4 regions of the Kitasatospora sp. NPDC059812 genome follow, and region 1 is predicted to be linked to each of the others. Evidence: riboswitches for the same ligand, from Rfam matches in the RefSeq annotation. Region 1 holds a riboswitch; each other region holds the start of a gene.
What was found. Region 1 has a riboswitch for cyclic di-AMP ahead of ACFV6D_RS36205 (transglycosylase family protein). Riboswitches for the same ligand answer to the same signal wherever they lie in the genome.

Region 1 (3,754 bases):
GCTGTGCTTGCTATTCCGCGGAACGGAAACGCGGGAAGGCGCCGCGGCCGGCGTACTCGGCGGCGTCGTCGAGGATCTCCTCGATGCGCAGCAGCTGGTTGTACTTGGCGACGCGCTCGGAGCGGGCCGGGGCGCCGGTCTTGATCTGGCCGCAGTTGGTGGCGACGGCCAGGTCGGCGATGGTGACGTCCTCGGTCTCGCCGGAGCGGTGCGACATCATGCAGCGGTAGCCGTTGCGCTGGGCCAGCTCGACGGCGTCCAGGGTCTCGGTCAGCGAGCCGATCTGGTTCACCTTCACCAGCAGCGCGTTGGCGGTGCCGGTCTCGATGCCCCTGGCCAGGCGGGCCGGGTTGGTGACGAACAGGTCGTCGCCGACCAGCTGGACCTTGTCGCCCAGCTTGACGGTCATGGCCTTCCAGCCGTCCCAGTCCGACTCGTCCAGCGGGTCCTCGATGGAGACCAGCGGGTAGGCGTCGACCAGCTCGGCGTAGTACTCGATGAGCTCGGCGGCGGAGATGGCCTTGCCCTCGAACTGGTAGGCGCCGTCCTCGTAGAACTCGGACGCGGCGACGTCCAGGGCGAGCGCGATGTCGCGGCCGGGCACGTAGCCGGCCTTCTGGATGGCCTCGGTGATGAGGTCCAGGGCCTCGCGGTTGCTGTCCAGGTTCGGCGCGAAGCCGCCCTCGTCGCCGAGGCCGGTGGACAGGCCGCGCTCCTTCAGCACGCCCTTGAGGGTGTGGTAGACCTCGACGCCCCAGCGGACGGCCTCGGAGAAGGACTCCGCGCCGATCGGGGCGATCATGAACTCCTGGATGTCGACGTTGGAGTCCGCGTGCGAACCGCCGTTGAGGATGTTCATCATCGGAACGGGCAGCACGTGCGCGTTCGGGCCGCCCAGGTAGCGGAACAGCGGCAGGTCGCTGGCCTCGGAGGCGGCGTGCGCCACGGCCAGCGAGACGCCCAGGATCGCGTTGGCGCCGAGCGAGGACTTGTCCGGGGTGGCGTCCAGGTCGAGCATGGCCTGGTCGATCAGGCGCTGCTCGGTGGCGTCGTAGCCGACCAGCTCCGGGCCGATCTGCTCGATGACGGCCAGGACGGCCTTCTCCACGCCCTTGCCGAAGTAGCGGTTCTTGTCACCGTCGCGCAGCTCCAGCGCCTCGAAGGCGCCGGTGGAGGCACCCGACGGGACAGCGGCACGACCGGTGCTGCCGTCGTCGAGGCCGACCTCGACCTCGACCGTGGGGTTGCCACGCGAGTCGAGAATCTCACGGGCTACGACGACATCGATGGACGGCACGAGGCATCTCCTTGCGGAAGCAGGGTCCGGCTGACGTTGGGTGCTGCCGGCGGGACGATTGCGGAGTCGTTACGACCAGAGCCTAACCGCCCCGGCCCCCGGGGCCGCGCTGGCCTCGGTCCCGTCTCAGCGTGTGGCCCGGCTACCCACCAGTAGTTCACCTGCTTGCCCGATCGAAGCGGGCGAATACGGGGGAATGCGGGCGAAGGGGGACGGCGCCCGTCCCCCTTCGCCCGCAGGGCGCGGGCCGCTCAGGGCCCGGGCCGCTCAGCCGAGGTGCAGCACCTGGCCGGGCATGATCAGGTTGGGGTTGCCGCCGACGGTGCCGCGGTTGCCGTCGTACACCGACTGCCAGCCGCCGGACACGCCCTGGGCGGCGGCGATCGTCGACAGCGTGTCGCCGGCCCGGACGGTGTAGTCGTGACCGCCCTGCGCGGCGGCGGGCTGCGCGGCCGGGGCGGACTGTGCGGGCTGCGCGGCGCGGGGCGCGTACTGCGGCTGGGCGGCGGGCTGGCCCGCGTACTGCTGGTAGACGCTCTGGTGGCTGGTCCAGTACCAGGCGCCGTTGTTCTGGTACCAGTACACCTTCGCGTCGGCGTCCCAGCCGGCCTTGCCGGAGAAGCCCTGGGTCTGCGGCTGCGTCTGCTGCGGGGCCTGCTGGACGGGCTGCTGGGCGGCCGGCTTCGGGGCGGCCTGCTGGACCGGCTGCTGGGCGGGCTTCGGGGTCTGCGCCTGCTGGGTCGGCTTGGCGGCGGACTGCTTGGCGGGCTTGGCGTCCGTGGAGGTGTCCACGGAGGCCGGGGCGCCGCCCTTGCTCAGACCGGCCTTCTGGGAGCAGACGGGCCAGGCGCCCGGGCCCTGCGAGGCCAGCACCTTCTCGGCGACCGAGATCTGCTGCGCCTTGCTGGCCTGGTTGGCCTGCGGGGCGTAGGAGGTGCCGCCGTACGCCTTCCAGGTGCTGGGCGTGAACTGCAGGCCGCCGGAGAAGCCGTTGCCGGTGTTGATGCTCCAGTTGCCGCCGCTCTCGCACTGGGCGACGGCGTCCCAGGTGGAGGCCGGGGCGGCGGAGGCGCCGGTGGCGGTGAGGAGCGGCATCGCGAGTCCGACGCCGGCCACACCGGCGACGGCGATGGCCTTCTCGGTCTGGGTGCGACGACGGTGGCGGCCAGTTCCAACGAACAGCATGACGAGGTCCCTCTCCGCACGCCTGCGAGGTGAGCTGTCGGGTTCGGACCGGGAGGTGGCCCGGCCGCCGAAAGCGGAAACGATTCCGCTCGGGCGGCTTCACCCCAAGCCGTTGGGGAACGGCAACAAACCTGGTTCCCCCGCCCCTGCCCAGGGTCTGGTCGGTTTCCCGTGACGCGGCGGGCAGGATTCGGCGTTCCGCGCACGAGGTCCGCAGCTGCGAACTCCAGGGAGAGTAGACAGATCATCAGACCAATAACAAGCTCATATCACCGATATCACACACAAATTACGGCGCGTGGTCAATCGCCTACCAACGGCGGCGGTATGTCCGGATTAATGCGGGTTCAGACCTGGCTCCACGAGCCGCCGGAGACGCGCCGTCAGCGTGTCGGAGCGTCGGCCGACGTGACCGGCGCGTGCGGAGAGCGGGCCTCCGGTGTGAATTCGACCGGGAGTTCCCGCAGGCCACGCATGATCAGGCCGCCCCGCCAGCGCAGGTTCTCCGGGCTTTCCGCGAGCCGCAGGTCCGGCAGCCGGGAAAGCAGCGTGGTCAGTGCGCTCCGCCCCTCCAGGCGGGCCAGCGGGGCGCCGATGCAGTAGTGGATCCCGTGGCCGAAACCCAGGTGCGGATTGTCCGTGCGGGCCAGGTCCAGGGTGTTCTCGTCCGCGAACCTGGCCGGATCGCGATCCGCCGCGGCCAGCACCACCAGCACCGGATCGCCCACCGGGATGTCCACCCCGCCGATCGACAGCGGCCGCGTCGCGAAGCGCCACGTCGCCATCTCCACCGGCCCGTCGTAGCGCAGGAGTTCCTCGATCCCGGTGTCCAGCAGCGCCGTCTCGCCGCGCACCACCGACTCCTGCAGCAGCCTGCGCTGCTCCGGGTTGCGCAGCAGCGCGTACGTGCCGTTGCCGATCAGGTTGACGGTCGTCTCGAACCCCGCGAACAGGAGGATGAACGCCATCGCGGCGGCCTCGTTCTCGTTCAGGTGCTCGCCGTGGTCGCTCGCCCGGATCAGGCCCGAGATCAGGTCCTCGCCCGGATCCGCCCGCTTGCGGTGGATCAGCTCCAGCAGGTACGCCCGCATCCGCTTCACCGCCCGCCCCACGCCGCCGCGTTGGCCGCCGCCGTGCCGGATCATCATCCCGGCCCAGTCCCGGAAGTCGTCCTGGTCCTCGGCCGGCACGCCCAGCAGGTCGCAGATCGCGTAGATGGGGAGCGGGAACGCGAACTCGTGGATCAGGTCCGCCGAACCGCGCTGCGCGAAG
Region 2 (3,754 bases), on a different contig from region 1:
CGGCCCTGACGGCTGCCTCGACGGAATGACGCCTGGTCAGCGCCCGGTTTGCGGCGGTGTGCACATCCGGTGAAGCCTGCGGGGGAAGTGGAGTTCACGCCTTCGGGGGAGTGGCAAAACCCGTGGATCTTCCCTAGGGTGTGGCGTCAAACCTATTTTCCGGATTCTCACCTGATCGGGTGAGGCCGATGGAAGAAGGAGCAATTCCCTTGGCCTCCCACCGCCGTCCCAAGCAGCCGAGCCGCGCCCGGGTCTCCGTGCTCACCGCTGCCGCGGCGACCGCGGTCGCCCTCTCCGCGCAGGTCGCCGCGCACGCCGCGCCCCAGCCCAGCAAGAGCGACGTCAAGGCGCAGATCGACCAGCTCCAGCAGGACCAGGAGCAGGCGGCGGAGAAGTACAACGGCGCTAAGGAGCGGGCCGACCAGCTCCGCAAGCAGTCCGACCAGCTGCAGGACAAGGTGGCCCGCAGCCAGGACGAGATGACCCAGCTCCAGACCGGCCTGGCCGGCGTGGCGGGCGAGCAGTACCGCACCGGCGGCATCGACCCGTCCGTCCAGCTGATGCTCTCCTCGGACCCGTCCGGCTACCTGGAGAAGGCGTCCAGCGCCCAGCAGGCCAGCGCCAGCGAGTCCGAGGCGCTCAAGGGCCTGCTGGACCAGCAGCGTCGGCTGGACCAGGAGAAGTCCGAGGCCGCCGCCGTCCTGGCCTCGCTCGACTCCACCACCAAGGACCTGAACCAGGCCAAGACGGACGTCAACCAGAAGCTCAAGGCCGCGCAGGATCTGCTGAACTCGCTCAGCGCCTCCGACCGCGCCGCGCTGCGGGCCCAGCAGCAGCAGGACGACCGCGCCTCGCGCGGCAGCGACCGGGCCGACCTCGGCAGCCTCCCGCAGGCCGGCGGCTACGCGGGCGTGGCCGTCGCCAAGGCGATGAGCAAGCAGGGCTCGCCGTACGTGTGGGGCGCCACCGGCTCGACCACCTTCGACTGCTCGGGCCTGATGGTCTGGGCGTACGGCCAGGCCGGCGTCTCGCTGCCGCGTACCTCGCAGGAGCAGGGCAACGTCGGCACCAAGGTCACGCTGGACCAGGCCCAGCCGGGCGACCTGGTCATCTACGGCCCCGACCGGCACCACGTCGGGATGTACATCGGCAACGGCATGGTGGTGCACGCGCCGCACACCGGCGACGTGGTGAAGGTGATGAAGGTCGACGCGATGCCGATCAACACGATCCGCCGGGTCTGACGGCCCGACACGCCCGAAGGGCCCCGTCCGGGCCTGTGATCCACGCCACCCTCCGACCGGGGGTGGCGTTCGGGTTTTGTCCGCCGTGCGAGTCCCCGGTGAAGACTGATCAGCTTTGCGTACGGCGGTGATCACTATGTGTCATATTCACAAAAGAACTTTGGTCTTCTTCCGTCTTTTTTCTGACAAGGATTTGAACGGATCACGGTTCAGTTACTAGGGTCGTGCCCCGAACCACCGCACTCCCGATCGCCCAGCCAGGGTGACGGCGGTGGTTTCCGTCGAGTTCGTGACGCAGCGGGGCGGGCCCAGTGCCTGCCCGACGGGGAGCCCAGCAGTCGGGGGTGCTGTCGAACGGAGCCGGGGAACCACGTTCCTCCGGGGTGAATCGGCGCCAGGTCGGCCGGTGGAACGGCCGTGAGGCGTCGTAGGGCACGCTTCCGGCCCGAACCCGTCAGCTCACCCGGTAGACGGCGTAGGAAGAAGGAGTCCGCCTTCGTGGCGTCCCATCGTCGTCCCAAGCCCGCTAGTCGCACCCGGGTCTCGATCATGACCGGCTTCGCCGCCGCGGCCGTCGCGCTGTCCGCGCAGTCCGGCGCCCACGCCGACCCGCAGCCGACCAAGGACCAGGTCAAGGAGCAGGTCGACCAGCTCAACGAGCAGGCCGAGGTCGCGACCGAGAAGCTCAACGCCGCCCAGGAGAAGCAGCAGCAGCTGCAGAAGCAGGTCACCGACCTCCAGGACCAGGTGGCGCGGCAGCAGGGGCAGGTGACCGACCTTCAGGGCGGCCTGGCCGAGATCGCCGGCGAGCAGTACCGCAACGGCGGCATATCGCAGACCGTCCAGCTGATGTTCTCCGCCAGCCCGGACACCTTCCTGAGCCAGGCCGACACGCTGAACCAGGCCGGCGGCACCCAGAAGGGCCAGCTCAAGCAGCTCCAGGACGAGCAGCGCAAGCTCGACCAGGTGCGCTCCGAGGCCCAGGGCAAGCTCGCCGAGATGGAGACCACCACCCAGCAGCTGAAGAGCGCCAAGGACGAGGTCCAGGGCAAGCTCAAGGCCGCGCAGGACCTCTTCAACACCCTGTCCGAGCAGGAGCGCCAGGCGATCCGCGCGGCCGAGGAGAAGGCCGCCGCCGAGGCCAAGGCGAAGGCCGACGCCGCCGCGAAGGCCGCCCAGCAGCAGGCGGCGGCCCAGCAGGCCGCCGACCGCTCCTCCCGCGACAACAGCCGCACCGACCTGAGCGCGTCGCAGGCCCCCGCCGCGCCGGTCACCAAGCCGAGCGCCGGCAGCTCGCGCGGCGCCGCGGCGCTGTCCATCGCCGCCTCCAAGATCGGCAGCCCGTACGTCTACGGCGCCTCCGGCCCCGGCTCCTTCGACTGCTCGGGCCTGATGGTCTGGGCGTTCAACCAGGTCGACGTGGCGCTGCCGCGCACCTCGCAGGAGCAGGCCCACGCCGGTACCCGGATCGGCACCGACCTCTCCCAGGCCCAGCCCGGCGACCTGCTGATCTTCTACGGGGACGCCCACCACGTCGGCATCTACGCCGGCAACGGCCAGGTGCTGCACGCGCCCAAGCCCGGCGCGTCGGTCCGCTACGAGGCGGTCGGCAACATGCCGCTGACCTCCATCGTGCGGGTCTGATCCTCGCGCAGGCCCTCCCAGGCCCGGCCTTCCACCACGGAAGGCCGGGCCTGCGGCTTTTCCGGCGCCTCGGACTGATGTCCGATTACGGGTCAAATATTCGGGTTGGCAGGGGTTTGGACTCGGTTGCCCGGACTCGCTAACGTCTGCCACCGGACTCCGCTTCCAGGGCCGCCCGCGTTGGTGCGGCGGCGGGGCCCCACCGCCGGATCGGAGCCGCTGCCGCCATGCCCGTGCACCGTCGTCCCCAACTGCTCGCCCGTGCGCTGGTGCTGACCGCGGCCGCCACCACCGCCCTGGGCGTGACGGCGGGCGGCAGCGCCCAGGCCGCCCCCGCCGTGCCGGACACGCCCACCCGCAAGGACGTCAAGGCGCAGGTGGAACAGCTCTACGGCGAGGCCGAGCAGGCGTCCGAGAAGTACAACGCCGCCCTGGAGACGCAGCAGCGCCTCCAGGGCGAGACGACCGTCCTCCAGGGCGAGATCGCCGTCGCCCAGGAGCAGCTCAACCAGTTGCGCGGCGACCTCGCCACCGTGGCCGGCGCCGAGTACCGCGGCGGCGGCATGGCCCAGACCGTCCAGCTGATGCTCTCCACCGACCCGGAGGGCTACCTGTCCCGGGCCCGCACCCTCGACCAGGCCGCCGAGCGGCAGCAGGAGACCCTGCACGAACTGGCCACCCGCCAGCGCCGGCTCGACCAGCGCCGCACCGAGACCGCCGGCAAGCTCGCCGAACTCGACCAGGCCCGCCGCTCGCTCGCCGACAGCAAGCAGCAGATCCAGCAGCGGCTCACCAAGGCCCAGCGGCTGCTGAACAGCCTGGGCGTCGCCGAGCGGGCCCGGATGGCCGCCCAGGACGCCCAGGAG
Region 3 (3,754 bases), on a different contig from region 1:
GGCCTGGCCGTCATCCTGCGCGGCTACGCCTCGATGACCGGCGAGCTGGCCGGCGACCAGTGGAACGAGGGTGACGTCTCCTGCTCGGTGGTGCGCCGGGTCGCGCTGCCGGACGCCTTCTTCGCCTTCGACGGCCTGCTGGAGACCTTCCTGACCGTTCTCGACGAGTTCGGCGCCTTCCCCGCCGTGATCGAGGCCGAGCTGGACCGCTACCTGCCGTTCCTCGCCACCACCAAGGTGCTGATGGGCGCGGTGCGCGCGGGCGTCGGCCGGGAGACCGGGCACGAGGTCATCAAGGAGCACGCCGTCGCCTCCGCGCTGGCGATGCGTGCGGGTGGCCGCGAGAACGAGCTGCTGGACCGGCTGGCCGCCGACGAGCGGATCCCGCTGGACCGGGCCGGGCTGGACGCGCTGCTGGCCGACCGGCTTTCCTTCACCGGTGCGGCCGGCGCCCAGGTCGCCGAGGTGGTCCGCCAGGTGGAGGCCGTCGCCGCCGCCTACCCGGAGGCCGCCAAGTACGCGCCGGCCGACATTCTCTGACGGGCAGTACTTCCTGACGATTCGTCAGCCGGCTGAGGGCCCTGCCGCCGATCCGGTGGCGGGGCCCTCGTCCGTGTGGACGTGGCCCGGGTCGAGTGGTGGGGTGGTGCCGCAGGCCCACTCGCAGTCCGGCTCGGCCACCGGGCGGTCCACCGGCGCGAGCACGTTGCCGCGGACGGTGGCGAAGGCCGTCAGCCCGCCGGTGACCAGCAGTCCGGCGCAGATCAGCATCGCGGTGCGGAAGGCGGAGTCCACGGCGGACGGCACCCGGTAGGCGTCGCCGCTCAGCCCGGCGAGCGAGGGCAGCGCGGCGACCGCGAGCAGCCCGGCCGCGCGGGCGGCGGCGTTGTTGACGCCGCTGGCGATGCCCGCGTGCCGGACCTCGACGGCGGCCAGCACCGTCGCCGTCAGCGGCGCGACCAGCAGGGTCATCCCGCAGCCCAGCACCGTGACGGCGGGCAGCACGTCCGCCCAGTAGGAGGAGCCGGGGCCGATGCGCAGCATCAGCAGCACCCCGGCGGCGCACAGCAGCGGACCGACGGTGAGCGGGATCCGGGGGCCGATCCGCTTGCCCAGCCGCCCGGCGCGCGCCGACAGGGTCAGCATCAGCACGGTGATCGGGATCAGGGCGAGGCCGGAGACCAGCGGGGAGAAGCCGGAGACGATCTGCAACTGCACCACCAGCAGGAAGAACACCCCGCTGAACGCCGCGTAGACGCAGAGGGTGACCAGGTTGACGGCGGTGAACAGCCGGGAGGAGAAGAGGCCGAGCGGCAGCATCGGCTCGGCGGCGCGGCGCTCGACCGCGATGAAGGCCGCGCCGAGCAGCAGGCCGATCACGCCGGTGAGCCAGACCGCGGGGGACAGGCCTTCTCCGGCGGCGGTCAGCGCATAGGTGATCGCGCCGAGGGCGAGCGCGGCGAGCAGCGCGCCGAGCACGTCGAAGCGGCCGACGGCGCTCTCGTTCCGGCTCTCGGGGACGAACCGGGAGGTGACCGCGACCACGGCGGCCGCGAGCGGCAGGTTCAGCAGGAAGATCCACCGCCAGCCGGGGCCGTCCACCAGCCAGCCGCCGAGGAAGGGGCCGACCGCGGCCGACACCCCGCCGAGGCCCGACCACAGGCCGACCGCCGCCGAGCGGTCGTCCGGGTGGAAGACGGCTTGCAGCATGGCGAGCGAACCGGGGGTGAGCAGCGCCCCGCCGATGCCCTGGACGGCGCGGGCGGCGATCAGCACGTGGATGGTGGGGGCGGCGGCGCAGGCCGCGGAGGCGGCGGCGAACCAGAGCACGCCGATCAGGAAGACCCGGCGCCGGCCGTACCGGTCGCCGAGCGCGCCGCCGAGCAGGATCAGTCCGGCCAGGGTGAGCAGATAGGCGTTGAGCGTCCACTGCAGGGACGCGAGGGAGGCGCCGAGATCGGTGCCGATGCGGGGCAGCGCGACGTTCACCACGGTGCCGTCGAGCATCGCCATGCTGGAGCCGAGCACCGTCGCGAGGAGGACCCAGCGTCCCCGCGAGGTGCCCAGGCGCAGTGTTCCTGCTTCGGAGGTGGCCACGGGCCGATCCTGCGCCCGTGGGGCGTACGTGACAAGGGTCACCGGGGGGTGTGTCGGTGGGTGCGCGGTGCGTGAGCGGGTGGGTGCGCAGCGGTGGCGGAATCGGCGCAGCGTCGTGGATCAGTGGCGCCGGGTGAATGGATTGTGCACGTACGGTGCAGCCGATCATTCGGAGGGTCACCGCAGCTCGGGGGGTTGTTGCCGGTTCAAGTGATCGACATTGCTTCACCCGAACGGATGGGTTTTAGTTCAGCGACCGCCCGGCCAGTCCGGACGGATCCACCGGGTGGAACGCCGAATCCTGCCGCTGCCCGGTGGCTCGCACCGAACTCTGTACGGCAGGAGCGGGGGACCCACAGGTAAGTCGCCGGACCGGAAACGGCACGCTTTCGCGTACCCGGATCCAGGGCCGGCTAGGGGTGAAGCCGCATGTGCGGCCGGGCAACTCCAGCCCGAACCCGACAGCTCACCTCGCAGGCGTCGGAGAGGAAAATTCCATGCCTGCACAGGCTCGTCGTATCGCCCTGCCCCGCGCCGCCCGCATCGGGATCGCCACCGCCGTCACCGGTGTCTCCTTCGCCCTGCCGCTCGTCACCGCGATGAGCGCCCAGGCCTACCCCGCGCCGGCCGCCGCCGTCACCGCCGCCCCGGCCGCCGCTCCCGCCGACCAGGCCCAGGCCCCGTCGCAGGAGAGCTACCGCGTCGTCAGCGGCGACACCCTGTCCCGGATCGCCGACGCCCAGCACGTCGACGGCGGCTGGCAGGCGCTGTACGACCACAACCGCGAGGTCGTCGGCGGCAACCCGGACCTGATCTTCCCCGGTCAGCAGCTCGTGATCGCCGGCCAGGCCGCCCCGGCCAAGCCCGTTGCCCCGGCGAAGCCCGCCCAGCCGTCCGCCCAGGACGCCGCGCCGGCCACCACCGCCGCCAAGCCGCAGGCCCAGCTGGAGGTCCGGACCGAGGCGGCCAAGCCGTCCGCCCAGCTCCAGACCCAGCTGCAGACCGCCGCGCCGACCACCGCGGTCACCGCCGTGCCGGTCGCCGCCGCCTCCGCCTTCGTCGCCCCGCTGGCCAGCCCGAAGCTGGGCACCGCCTACGGCGTGGCCGGCTCGATGTGGGCCTCCGGCCACCACACCGGCCAGGACTTCGTCGCCTCCACCGGCACCCCGCTGCGCGCCGTCGGCAACGGCGTCGTGGTGAAGGCCGGCAACGGCGGCGCCTACGGCAACGAGGTCGAGATCAAGCTCGCCGACGGCCACTTCGCCGAGTACGCGCACCTCTCCTCGATCGGTGTGAAGATCGGTCAGGCCGTCAAGGCCGGACAGCAGATCGGCCTCTCCGGCGCGACCGGCAACGTGACCGGCCCGCACCTGCACTTCGAGATCCGCAACGGCTCGGAGTACGGCTCGGACATCAACCCGGTCGCCTACCTGCGGGCCCACGGCGTCGCGCTCTGACCAGTGCCGGATGCACCGGATGCACCGGATGCACCGGATGTGCCGGATGCGTCGGGTGAGGAACCACCGCTGCTACGGGGCGAATCGACCGCCCGGGATGGTCATGTCGGGTGACCGCTCGACCGGGTGATCGCCGCAGCAGTGGACATGGGCGCGGGACACGCCCAGGCCGGCCCGGGGGGGGGGGGGGGGCGGGCGCG
Region 4 (3,754 bases), on a different contig from region 1:
GGCACGAGCGGATCGGGCTGGCCGTCGGGCAGCGGCGGTACGTGCCGGTGCTGCGCAAGATCGAGGGCTTCACGGCGGCGATGCGCGAGGTGCTGGGACGGAGCCAGGAGGAGGCCGAGGAACTCGTCCACCACACGCTGTTCAGCGTGGAGGGCGGGCACGCGGCGGCCGGCGCACTGCTGGACAAGGGCTGCACGGCGATCGTCTGCGGCAGCGACATGATGGCGCTCGGGGCGATCCGGGCGGTGCGGCAGCGTGGACTGTCGGTGCCGCACGACGTCTCGGTGGTCGGCTTCGACGACTCGCCGCTGATCGCCTTCACCGAGCCGCCGCTGACCACGATCCGCCAGCCGGTCGAGGCGATGGCGACCGCGGCGGTGGACGCGCTGCTGGAGGAGGTCGGCGGGAACGCGGTCCAGCGCGGGGAGTTCATGTTCCAGCCGGAGCTGGTCATGCGCGGCTCCACGGGGGCCTGCGCGCGCTGAGGACGGTCAACGGACGGGCCCCGGAGAGCTGTTGCTCTCCGGGGCCCGTTGCGTGCCGCCCGGGTGCCGGGTCAGCCCTCGTGGTCCGTGGGGCGGCTCTCGGTGAGCCGTTGGCCGTCGGTGGCGTCGCCGGTGCGGGTCTCGGTGCGGCGGCCGCGGGCCAGGTAGTCGCGCAGGACGAGTTCGACGGCGTCCTGCGGGTTCTTGGTGCCGGAGAGCATCATCGCGTCGATCGCGAGGTTGGCGTCGAGTGTGACGGTGACCTGGGCCATGGTGACTCCTCCTCGGGTGCCGGAGCAGCAGCATGCCCGCTGGGGGCGGGCTTTGACCATGGCCTCGGGCGGTCCTGCCCGGCGGCCTGCCGGCGGCCTTCCTGCGGCGCCGGGCGACCGCCGGGGCGGGCGGCGACTGACAGATAACAGATGATGAAATCTGTTATCTGAAATCTGTTATCTGTCAGCCGTCAGTTGTCAGCTGTCACCCGCGGGTCGTGCTCAGACCCGGCCGGCGAAGTCCGGCGCCCAGTTGGCGACGGTCTGCAGGCGCACGCCCGAGCTCGGGTTGGCGGCCTCGACGTACTGGCCGCCGCCGATGTAGATCGCGACGTGGTAGACGCCGGAGTTCTGGCCGTTGTTGGACCAGAACAGCAGGTCGCCCGCCTGCAGGCTGTCCAGCGAGACGCGGGTGCTGGCGGCGGCCTGGTCGGCGGCGACGCGTGGGACGGAGACACCCGCGGCGCGCAGCGCGGCCTGGGTCAGGCCGGAGCAGTCCCAACCGCCGTTGCCGGTACCGCCGTAGACGTACGCCTGGCCGACCTTCGACTGGGCGAAGGAGACCGCGGCGGCCATGCTGCCGGTGGCGGCCGGGGCCTGAGCGGGGGTCTGCGCCTGGGCGGCCGGCTTGGAAGCCGGCTTGGCGGCCGGGGCCGGGGCCGGGGCCTGCGGCTGGGCGGTCGGCTTGGCGTTCACGGCGGCGCCGTTGGAGGTCTGGCCGGACTTCTGCGAGCGGTCGAACCAGGTGAAGTCCGAGCCGGACTGGTCGGTCTGAGCCGACTGCTGGGCCTGGCCGCCGTCCTTGAACGAGAGGCGCTGGCCCGGGTAGATGGTGTCCGGACCCTCGGTCAGGGTGCCGCGGTTGAGCTCGTACAGCCGCTGCCAGCCGCCCTGGAGGTTGTGCTTGTCGGCGATCGAGGACAGCCAGTCGCCGGAGGCGACGGTGTAGTCGTCGCCCTGGGGCTGGGCGCTGTTCTGGGCCTGGTTCTGGCCCTTCTGCGCCGAGGTGCCGTTGGCGGAGTCGGCGGGGGCCTGTGCCTGGTCCTGGGCCGGTGCGGCCGGCTTGGCGGGCTTCGCGGCCGGGGTGGCCGGGGCCTGGCTCTGCGCGGGCTTGGCGGCCGGGGTGGCCGGGGCCTGGCTCTGCGCGGGCTTGGCGGCCGGGGTGGCCGGCTTCGCGGCGGGCTTGGTGGCGGTCGAGCTGGCAGCCGAGCCGGTGGTCGAGCCGGCCGAGGTGTCGACGGCAGCCGCGGCGCCGCCCTTGGTCAGGCCGGCCTGGACCGAGCACACCGGCCAGGCGCCGGGGCCCTGCGAGGCGAGGACCTTCTCGGCGACGGCGATCTGCTGGTCCTTGGTGGCCTGGTTGGCCTGGGGGGCGTACGCGGTGCCGCCGAAGGCGGCCCAGGTGCTGGAGGTGAACTGCAGGCCGCCGTAGAAGCCGTTGCCGGTGTTGATGCTCCAGTTGCCGGTGCTCTCGCACTGGGCGACCTTGTCCCAGGTGGCGACGGAGGCGGCGGAGGCGGTGCCGGAGGTGAGGCAGGGGATGGTGAGGCCGACGCCCGCGACGCCGATGGCGGCGATCACGCGTCGGGTACGACTGGACAGACGGGTGCCGTTGGTGGGCAGCATGAAGACGCAGTCCTCTCCCACGCCTGCGAGGTGAGCTGTCGGATTCGGGCTGGAGTTGCCCGGCCGCGCTGTGGGCGCGGCTTCACCCCTAGCCCTGGATCGTTCCGGGGAACGGTCCGGGGCGACTTACCTGTGGGTCCCCCGCTCCTGCCGTGGTGCGTTTTCGCGCTGCCAGGACATCCGACGGCAGGACTCGGCGTCGCGGATGAACTGGGTTCGTGTGGCCACGAACGGGGAGCACGTTAAGCAGACTTAAGTTCAAACTGCAAACACCTGTGACGCGCATCACGGTTTGGCGAGAACGGTCGTTCCCCTCGCTCGCCATGATCGAAAATGGCCGATTTCCGGCAATGCCGCGAAGGGCGTGCACAACTGTCTGTGCTTCAGGAGGCGGGTGACGGCGGGTCGGGTCCCCCGGGGGCCGCCCGCCGAGAAGGAGGTGCGTCCACACTGTGGCCGTCGGGGGATGGATCGAGCGACGGCGAACAAATGCGGATAGAACGGACATCGCACCTATTCGCCCTTTAACTCCCTTACGGGACAAGCAGGAAGGGCCCGGAACGGCTACGTTCCGGGCCCTTCACGCGTGCGGTGACCGCTACTGGCCGGCCGACTCCTCGGTGGCGGTGCGAGCGGCGTGGGCGGCGTGACCGCCCCGGCCGGAGTGGTCGGCGTGCGCGCCCTCGGCGGTCTCCGCCGCCTCGGCCTCGGCCTGCGCCAGGGCCTCGGGGGAGGGTGCCGGCAGCGCGGCCAGGTAGGTGGCGGCGATCAGCTGGCCGACCGTCGGGTAGGCGCCCAGCGGCGCCGCGGACGGGCAGCCGGTCTCCTCGGCGGCCGTGGCGAGCAGTTCGGAGTCGGCCTCCGGCCCGATCACCAGCGGGGCCAGCGCCGGGCGCTGGGAGCCGGTCTCCTTGAGGTGGTTGACGGCCGCGGCGACCGAGCCCGGCACGTCGAGCGCGGCGGGCACGACCGGGACGGCCAGTCGTGCCGCCAGCAGGACACCGGTGATGCCGGCCGCGGCAGCGGCCTCCTCGCCGCCGACGGTGGTCAGCACGACGCCGTCCGCGGCGGTCGCGATGGCGAACAGCCGGGCCCGGTCGGCGCGTGCCAGACCGGCCTCGGACAGGCGCACGTGCACGGCCTCGGCGAGCAGCGGGTGCGGGCCGAGCACGTCGGTGACGGGGGCTCCGTACTCCGCGGCGAGGGCGTGAAGTTCGGTCAGGAATCCGTGCGGGCCGGGTACCAGCGGCACCAGGACCGGCGCGGGCAGGCCCGCCTCGGCGGCCATGGCCAGCAGTTCGGCGACGGTGCGGTCGTCACTGTCGACCCCCTGGGCGGCTTCGCCCGGGAGGTAGCCGACGGCGGTCTGGA

Region 2: it holds a riboswitch for cyclic di-AMP, as region 1 does, so the genes downstream of both, ACFV6D_RS00340 (NlpC/P60 family protein) here and ACFV6D_RS36205 (transglycosylase family protein) in region 1, are expected to answer to the same signal.
Region 3: it holds a riboswitch for cyclic di-AMP, as region 1 does, so the genes downstream of both, ACFV6D_RS31335 (peptidoglycan DD-metalloendopeptidase family protein) here and ACFV6D_RS36205 (transglycosylase family protein) in region 1, are expected to answer to the same signal.
Region 4: it holds a riboswitch for cyclic di-AMP, as region 1 does, so the genes downstream of both, ACFV6D_RS22920 (transglycosylase family protein) here and ACFV6D_RS36205 (transglycosylase family protein) in region 1, are expected to answer to the same signal.

Annotation. Positions count from the first base shown of each region.
Region 1 is NZ_JBHWIO010000124.1:9,735-13,488, reverse strand. Features, by position in the region: gene eno (phosphopyruvate hydratase) at 11-1,297, opposite strand; gene ACFV6D_RS36205 (transglycosylase family protein) at 1,565-2,482, opposite strand; cyclic di-AMP (ydaO/yuaA leader) riboswitch at 2,488-2,655, opposite strand; gene ACFV6D_RS36200 (cytochrome P450) at 2,866-3,754, opposite strand, start outside.
Region 2 is NZ_JBHWIO010000001.1:73,103-76,856, forward strand. Features, by position in the region: gene ACFV6D_RS00330 (NYN domain-containing protein) at 1-9, shown strand, start outside; gene ACFV6D_RS00335 (NlpC/P60 family protein) at 210-1,244, shown strand; cyclic di-AMP (ydaO/yuaA leader) riboswitch at 1,583-1,732, shown strand; gene ACFV6D_RS00340 (NlpC/P60 family protein) at 1,743-2,888, shown strand; gene ACFV6D_RS00345 (C40 family peptidase) at 3,116-3,754, shown strand, end outside.
Region 3 is NZ_JBHWIO010000086.1:17,872-21,625, reverse strand. Features, by position in the region: gene purB (adenylosuccinate lyase) at 1-540, shown strand, start outside; gene ACFV6D_RS31340 (MFS transporter) at 565-2,097, opposite strand; cyclic di-AMP (ydaO/yuaA leader) riboswitch at 2,410-2,592, shown strand; gene ACFV6D_RS31335 (peptidoglycan DD-metalloendopeptidase family protein) at 2,595-3,554, shown strand.
Region 4 is NZ_JBHWIO010000047.1:57,712-61,465, forward strand. Features, by position in the region: gene ACFV6D_RS22910 (LacI family DNA-binding transcriptional regulator) at 1-485, shown strand, start outside; gene ACFV6D_RS22915 (hypothetical protein) at 557-757, opposite strand; gene ACFV6D_RS22920 (transglycosylase family protein) at 980-2,404, opposite strand; cyclic di-AMP (ydaO/yuaA leader) riboswitch at 2,391-2,551, opposite strand; gene ACFV6D_RS22925 (hypothetical protein) at 2,982-3,754, opposite strand, start outside.